Spirulina major PCC 6313: one gene and its partner. The protein of the gene in region 1 interacts with the protein of each later gene in a pairwise test. Links are inferred from orthologs where the notes say so. Each region holds a gene or a part of one and is shown on either strand. Other genes may lie near its edges.

Region 1 (3,499 bases):
ATGCCGACGGCAAACTACTCGGAACCCTCAACCCCGAAAGCCTCAAAACCATCCCCACCTCCCTCTGGACTGAAACCGATCTCAGCACCCTCCTCAACACCGAAACCCTACCCCTCACAATTCCCGCCCATCAATCCCTCCTAACCGTCGTTAAACAACTGGAAAAACAACCTAACACCACCTTCGTCGTCGTTGATGAGCAAAATAGCGTCCTCGGACTTCTAGAAAAAGCATCCATCATTAACCTTCTGTCCAAAGAAAAAAGCGATGACGCGCCCACCCTCCCCCCCGAACAACCCCTCGCATCTACCGAAGCCGAAGGGTAAACCGTGGCACTGGATACTAACCCGCTGAACCTTGGCCCCATCGAGACCCGTGAGCGGTCTCCCTCGGTAACCCTGAGCCTTGGGCAGGAACAGCGGGAAACCCCAACCCTAGGAACGATCAACGCCCTGGCGCAGAGTTGTCCCCAATGGATGTCGTACATTGTCATCACGAGCCAAATTTATGCTGATGGCAAAATATAGTGATCGTAATAGCGATCGTAGGGTGATCAACCCTCCGACAGAATGAGTCCCCCTCCCCTGTCCTGGCAATCGGCCGATTGCCGTCATCCTCTGACTAATCTCACCCCAAGCCATGCTACAAATTACTCAATCAGAGGTTAATATAGGTTCAATTCATGGCGAGATCATGCGAAAGCTAAGCCAGTTTAGACCCAAACCTATACCACAGGCAGGTCAATCTGCGGGGTGTCATTCTAGGCGACGAATTTCCAATACCTCTCTGTATTGGTTCTCCGCTATCCATCCCTTGAACGGTTAATCTAATAATGCGAGCCATTCATCCCACTGCGCTACAACCCACGTCTAAAGTTGGACGAAAACAAACCCCCAGAACCGTCGGTCTGAGCTACCAATCGGTTTTCATCATGCTCCTGATCAGCCTGACGTTGCTCGGCGGTATTGGTTCGCGGCTGGCATACCTCCAACTGGTAGAAGGCGAACGCAACAAAGAACTTGCCGAAAATAACCGCATTCGCGTTGTGCCCCGTCAACCCGTTCGCGGCACAATTTTTGATCGCAAAGGCCGAATTTTAGCCAGTAGCCGCCTCACCCATTCGGCCTACATCTGGCCGCTGGCCCAAAAATACGAAACCTGGGATCTCACCGTGCAGCGGTTGTCCCAAATCTTAAACCTCCCGGAAGCTGAAATTCGTGATCCCGTTGAAGCGGCGGGCTACAACTCTCCCACCCGAATTCGGGTCGGTCGAGACCTGACCCCTGAGCAAATTACAGCGATTCAAGAATATAGCGGTGATCTCCAAGGGGTTGATGTAGATATTGAGCATGTTCGGGACTATCCCAATCAAAAGTTAGCTTCCCACGTCTTGGGCTATACTGGCGAACTCAATGCCGAAGAGCTGAAAGAACGAGCACCCCGTGGCTATCGGTTAGGGGATATTGTGGGGCAAATGGGTGTGGAAGAAGCCCTCGAAGATGAACTACGGGGGGAATGGGGCGGCCAACAGGTGGAAGTAGATGGATCGGGGCAGGCCGTTCAAATTTTGGGACAAAAACCGGCGAAAGCAGGCCGTGATGTTCAACTCACCCTTGACCTTGATTTGCAAAGGGCGGCGGAGGCGGCTCTGGGTAAGCGTAAGGGTGCGATCGTGGCGATAGACCCACAAGATGGGGCCGTTTTGGCCATGGCCAGTTATCCCACCTTTGACCCTAATATTTTCTCCGGGCGGATCACAGAAGAACAATGGGCCGAACTCCAAGGGGAAGGAAATCCCTTCGTGAATCGGACGTTGCGGGGTTTCCCTCCGGCTTCGACGTTTAAGGTGGTGACTGCTACGGCGGGGATGGAGTCGGGAAAATATCCGCCGGATACGGTGTTGCCGACGTTTGCTTATCTGCGGGTCGGGGGAACGGCGTTCGGGGAATGGAACCGGGCTGGATTTGGCCCCATGGGCTATGTGCGGGCGATGGCTTGGAGTAGCAATACGTTCCATGGTCAGATTGGCCGGGGTGTGGGCGGGCCGGTGTTAATTGATTGGGCGCGTCGTTATGGGTTTGGTAAACCGACGGGGATTGAATTGAAATCGGAGACGGCGGGGCTGATTGCCGATGATGCCTGGAAGCGGGAACAGTTTGACTGGGAATGGACGGCCGGGGATACGGTGAATATGTCGATTGGTCAAGGGTTTACCCAGGCGACACCGCTGCAAGTGGCGGTGATGTTTGCGGTTCCGGCGAATGGGGGCTATCGGGTCACACCGCATTTGTTCCAAGATCCGGATCAGCCGCCGAAGCCGACTACGTCTATGGAGTTGAAGCCGACGACGCTGCAAGTGCTGCGCGAAGGTTTGCGGTCGGTGGTGACAGCGGGGACAGGGAATGCGTTGAATATTCCGACGGTTCCCTCTGCTGCGGGGAAGAGTGGTACGGCGGAAGCGCCGCCGGGTGAGTCCCATGCTTGGTTTGGTGGGTTTGCGCCCTATGAGAATCCGGAGATTGTGGTGGTGGCCTTTGCGGAGCATTCGGGCGGCGGCGGTGGTAAGGTGGCCGGGCCGATGGTGGCGAAGGTGATGGAGGCCTATTTCCAAACGAAGGGGAAGTAGTTGGGAGTGATGAGCCGTTCTGATTCGCGTCCTTGGCGGGTGTCGTGGCAGGGTCTGTTTGCGGCGTTGATGTTTTTTTATATGTATTTGCCGATCGCAGTTTTGGCGGTCTATAGCGTCAATGAGTCGGCCTATAGTGCGGGTTGGACGGGGTTTTCTTGGCGCTGGTATCGGAAGCTGTTTCAGGATGGGCGGATTGTGCGGGCGTTGGAGAATAGCCTGATGGTGGCGATCGCATCCGTGGCGATCGCGGCTATTTTTGGGACGCTGATGGCGTTGGGCTTGGCGAAGTATCGCTTTTGGGGCAAGTCGCTCTATCGGGGGGTGGCCTATTTGCCGCTGATTGTGCCGGATATTGCGATCGCTGTCTCTACCCTCATTTTTCTGGCGGTGTTGGGGATTCAACTCAGCCTCTGGACGATTGTGGCGGCCCATGTGGTGTTTTGCCTGTCCTACGTGGCGATCGTTGTCTCCTCCCGTTTAACGACCCTTGACCCCCATCTCGAAGAAGCCGCGTTAGATCTGGGCGCGACTCCCCTTGAAGCCTTTTTTAAAGTGCTGTTACCGGAACTCGCCCCCGCTATTCTCGCGGGTTGCTTGCTCTCGTTTATCCTCAGCATGGATGATTTCTTGATCGCGAGCTTCACAGCGGGAACGGGAGCAACGACCCTGCCGATGGAGATTTTTAGTCGGATTCGCACCGGGGTTAAACCTGATATTAATGCCCTCAGTGTGCTGCTGATTTTGGCATCGGGAGCGGTGGCCTGCGGGGCGGAATATCTACGGTTTAAAGGAAATCAGCGGCACAACTCCTAAGGATTTGCGCCATCCTGCGATGTCCGGCGGCGCGTCTCGTTACGATGAACAATGCAG
Region 2 (2,983 bases), 1.7 Mb from region 1 along the record:
ACAAATGCTTCGCCTGTAACCGCCCCTCCAAATCGATCACAAACTGAGCCGGCAGCGGCGCACCCAAGGCCTGCCCCGTCTGAAACAGCCGAAACACATCACAACTCGGATTACTCAACACCGGCAGCTTCAGCCCCAAATCCTGCACCACCCGCTGACTTTGCCGCGTATCCGTACTCGTCACCAGCAACACCGCAATCCCCTGCGCCGCGAACGTCTCATACTGCTCATTCAACGCCACAAGATGGGGGTAGCAGAGGGGGCAATAGTGGTTTTCGGTAAAAATGCGGGTGAAGTCCAGCAAAACCGGATGTTTCCCCACAAAATCCGAGAGCTTCACCGTCGTCCGATTCGCCACATCCGGCAAGAGAAAATTAGGGACACGCTGCGATCGCTCCAGTCGATTCGTCGCCGGAATCGGCAGCAGATTTTTCAAAAACCGAGCGTTAAACAATCCTTGGAGTTTCAGGGCTTGCATGGCATACAACAGCGGACAGTCTGCCCGCCAGGATAGAGCGATCGCACCAATCCGATCCGCTAACTCTTCGGACGGGGGAATTTTGAGGCAGCCGGGAACTGTAATACAGGTTCATTTTTCAGGGCTTCACGCATGAAATCACGCCAAATCGGAGCCGCGTAGCCCCCACCCGTCACCCCTTTCCCCAGCGGTCGATAATTATCATTCCCAATCCAAACCGCCGTCGAAAGTTGCGGCGTATACCCCACAAACCACACATCCCGCTCCGAAGTCGTCGTACCAGTTTTTCCCGCCGCCGGACGACCCAAATTAGCCTGGGGTGCTGTGCCGCCCCCTTGGACAACGCCTTGCAGGGACGACGTTAACGAAGCAGCCGCCCAGGGATCAAGCACCAAGCGAGGCTTAGGGGTATTGTCGAGAATGACATTACCACTGCTATCGGTAACCCGCACAATAATCGTCGGGTCAGAATGCCAGCCGTTACTCGCAAAGGTGGCATAGGCTCCCGCCATTTCCATTGGCGTAACCCCAATCGACCCCAAGGGCAGGGACACCACCGGATCAAGGGGGCTTTTAATCCCCAAGGTGCGACAGATTTCAATCACCTTATCAATGCCCACGGCTTGACCCAATTTCACCGCCGGAATATTCCGAGACTGAATCAGGGAATCTCGCACCGACATTGCCCCGGCAAAACTGCCCCCGTAGTTTTGGGGTTCGTAGTACGCTGACCCATCGCGGTATTTCACGGGGGTATCTTCCACGACGGAATAGGGGGTATATTTACCGCTAGCGAAGGCAGTGTAGTAGACGAAGGGTTTAAAGGCAGAACCGGGTTGGCGGAGGGATTGAATGGCCCGGTTAAATTGGCTTTCTTTGTAATTCACCCCCCCGACGAGGGCTTTGACGAAGTGGGTGCGGGGATCAACGGCAACGAGAGCCACTTGGTCAGCATAGAGGCCACGGGCGCGGAGACGTTGATGGGCTTCGGCGACATTTTCTTCCGCCATTCGTTGGAAGGAGTAGTCAACCGTGGTTTGGACGCGCATGCCACCTTGGAGGACAGCATCTTCCCCAAAGCGGCGTTGGAGTTCGCCGATCACGGCTTCGGTGATGTAGGGAAGTTCGCTACTTTTCCAGGCGGTGGGTTGGCCGATCAGGAGGGGGGTGGCGCGGGCTTCTTGGGCTTCGGCGGCGGTGATCCAGCCCAGCCCTTCCATGCGGGACAGGACGAGGCTTTGGCGGCGCTTGGTTTCTTGGTAGTCGATGAAGGGGCTGTAGTCTTCCGGGGCTTGGATCAAGCCCGCCATGACAGTGGCTTCGGCAAGGTTGAGATCGGCGGCGGATTTTTTAAAGTAGCTTTGGGCGGCGGTTTCCACGCCGTAGCTGTTGTGACCCCAGTAGATGTTGTTGAGGTACATCTCTAGGATGTGGTCTTTGGCGAAAATTTGCTCGATCCGAATGGCGAGGACGGCTTCGGCGAGTTTGCGGGAAATGGTGCGATCGCGGGACAAAAAGAGGTTTTTCACCAATTGCATGGTGATCGTAGACCCCCCTTCCACAACACCACCACTGCGCCAGTTGGCGACGAGGGCGCGGCCGATGCTGTTGGGGTTGATGCCGTCGTGGAGGTAGAAGTGGCTATCTTCGATCGCAAGAACAGCGCGTTTGAGATCGGGGGAAATCCGTTCGAGGGGGACAACTTCGCGGTTGTGCTCGCCGTGGAGACTGTCGAGGATTTTGCCCTTCACGTCGTAGATGTAGGTGGTTTCGGTGGGGGCGAAGTTTTTGAGTACCCGCACATCGGGCAGGTTGCGAAAGCTGATGGCGAGGCCCACCAGCCCACCAGCGATGATGGAGCTACTAAGCATGGTGATGCCCAAAACAGTTCCACCGGCGACTTTAGCAACCCCAAGTAAAAAATTATCAGGGGTAGAACGGGGATTTTTGGAGTCCTGCTTTTTCCGAACAGTGCTAGTCGCCACAGTTATTTTAGTTCCTCACTCTAATGATGAATCGATCATCTCAATTGCCCTTAGCAAATCCTAGGATGAGGGCGATCGCTGCCCTGACCTTGACTCTGAGCTAACATAAGACCTCTCTTTTTTCAAGGTTGGCCCGTTTACTCACTGTATCTTATCGTTAGATGCTGGGGATTGGCGTTAAACATTACAGGATTTTTGCACATGGGATCAAGACCCCTAAGCTTGAGTCTCCGGTTCTGAGTCCTGTCGTGCGATCGCACCCTTTCACGCATCCCTGATTTATTCACCTCGTCTTTAAACTACTCCCCCCATGCTTCCGGTGACTTCCCCCTCAGAGTTTCAATGGCTGCAACGCGGCACTCAGGAAATTTTTCCCCATGCGCCCGATTCCCATGATCCCAATGAACAGTTAATCGCTCGCCTGCAACAGGGCGATCGCCCCCTGCGCATCAAGCTCGGCATTGATCCCACCGGCTCAGACCTGCATTTGGGCCATAGCATCCCCTTTCGCAAACTCCGC

Evidence for each region. Proteins that work in one complex are often made in the same cells at the same time.
Region 2: the proteins of mrdA (region 1) and SPI6313_RS09855 interact in binary tests that used the Escherichia coli proteins (3 or more experiments, as listed by UniProt). The link is inferred for Spirulina major PCC 6313 from one-to-one orthologs.

Annotation. Positions count from the first base shown.
Region 1 is NZ_KV878783.1:3,973,560-3,977,058, reverse strand. The notes cover bases 297-3,229. They hold mrdA (penicillin-binding protein 2), read left to right. Parts: upstream 297-832; coding sequence 833-2,626; downstream 2,627-3,229. Other genes in these bases: SPI6313_RS17580 (ABC transporter permease), read left to right, coding at 2,636-3,229; SPI6313_RS23070 (hypothetical protein), read left to right, coding at 330-527; SPI6313_RS17590 (site-2 protease family protein), read left to right, coding at 297-326. In the rest of the region: more of SPI6313_RS17590, read left to right, coding at 1-296; more of SPI6313_RS17580, read left to right, coding at 3,230-3,442. UniProt on the Escherichia coli protein: Catalyzes cross-linking of the peptidoglycan cell wall. Responsible for the determination of the rod shape of the cell. Is probably required for lateral peptidoglycan synthesis and maintenance of the correct diameter during lateral and centripetal growth.
Region 2 is NZ_KV878783.1:2,262,182-2,265,164, forward strand. It holds SPI6313_RS09855 (PBP1A family penicillin-binding protein), read right to left. Parts: upstream 2,464-2,983; coding sequence 538-2,463; downstream 1-537. Other genes in the region: SPI6313_RS09850 (peroxiredoxin family protein), read right to left, coding at 1-478; tyrS (tyrosine--tRNA ligase), read left to right, coding at 2,774-2,983. UniProt on the Escherichia coli protein: Cell wall formation. Synthesis of cross-linked peptidoglycan from the lipid intermediates.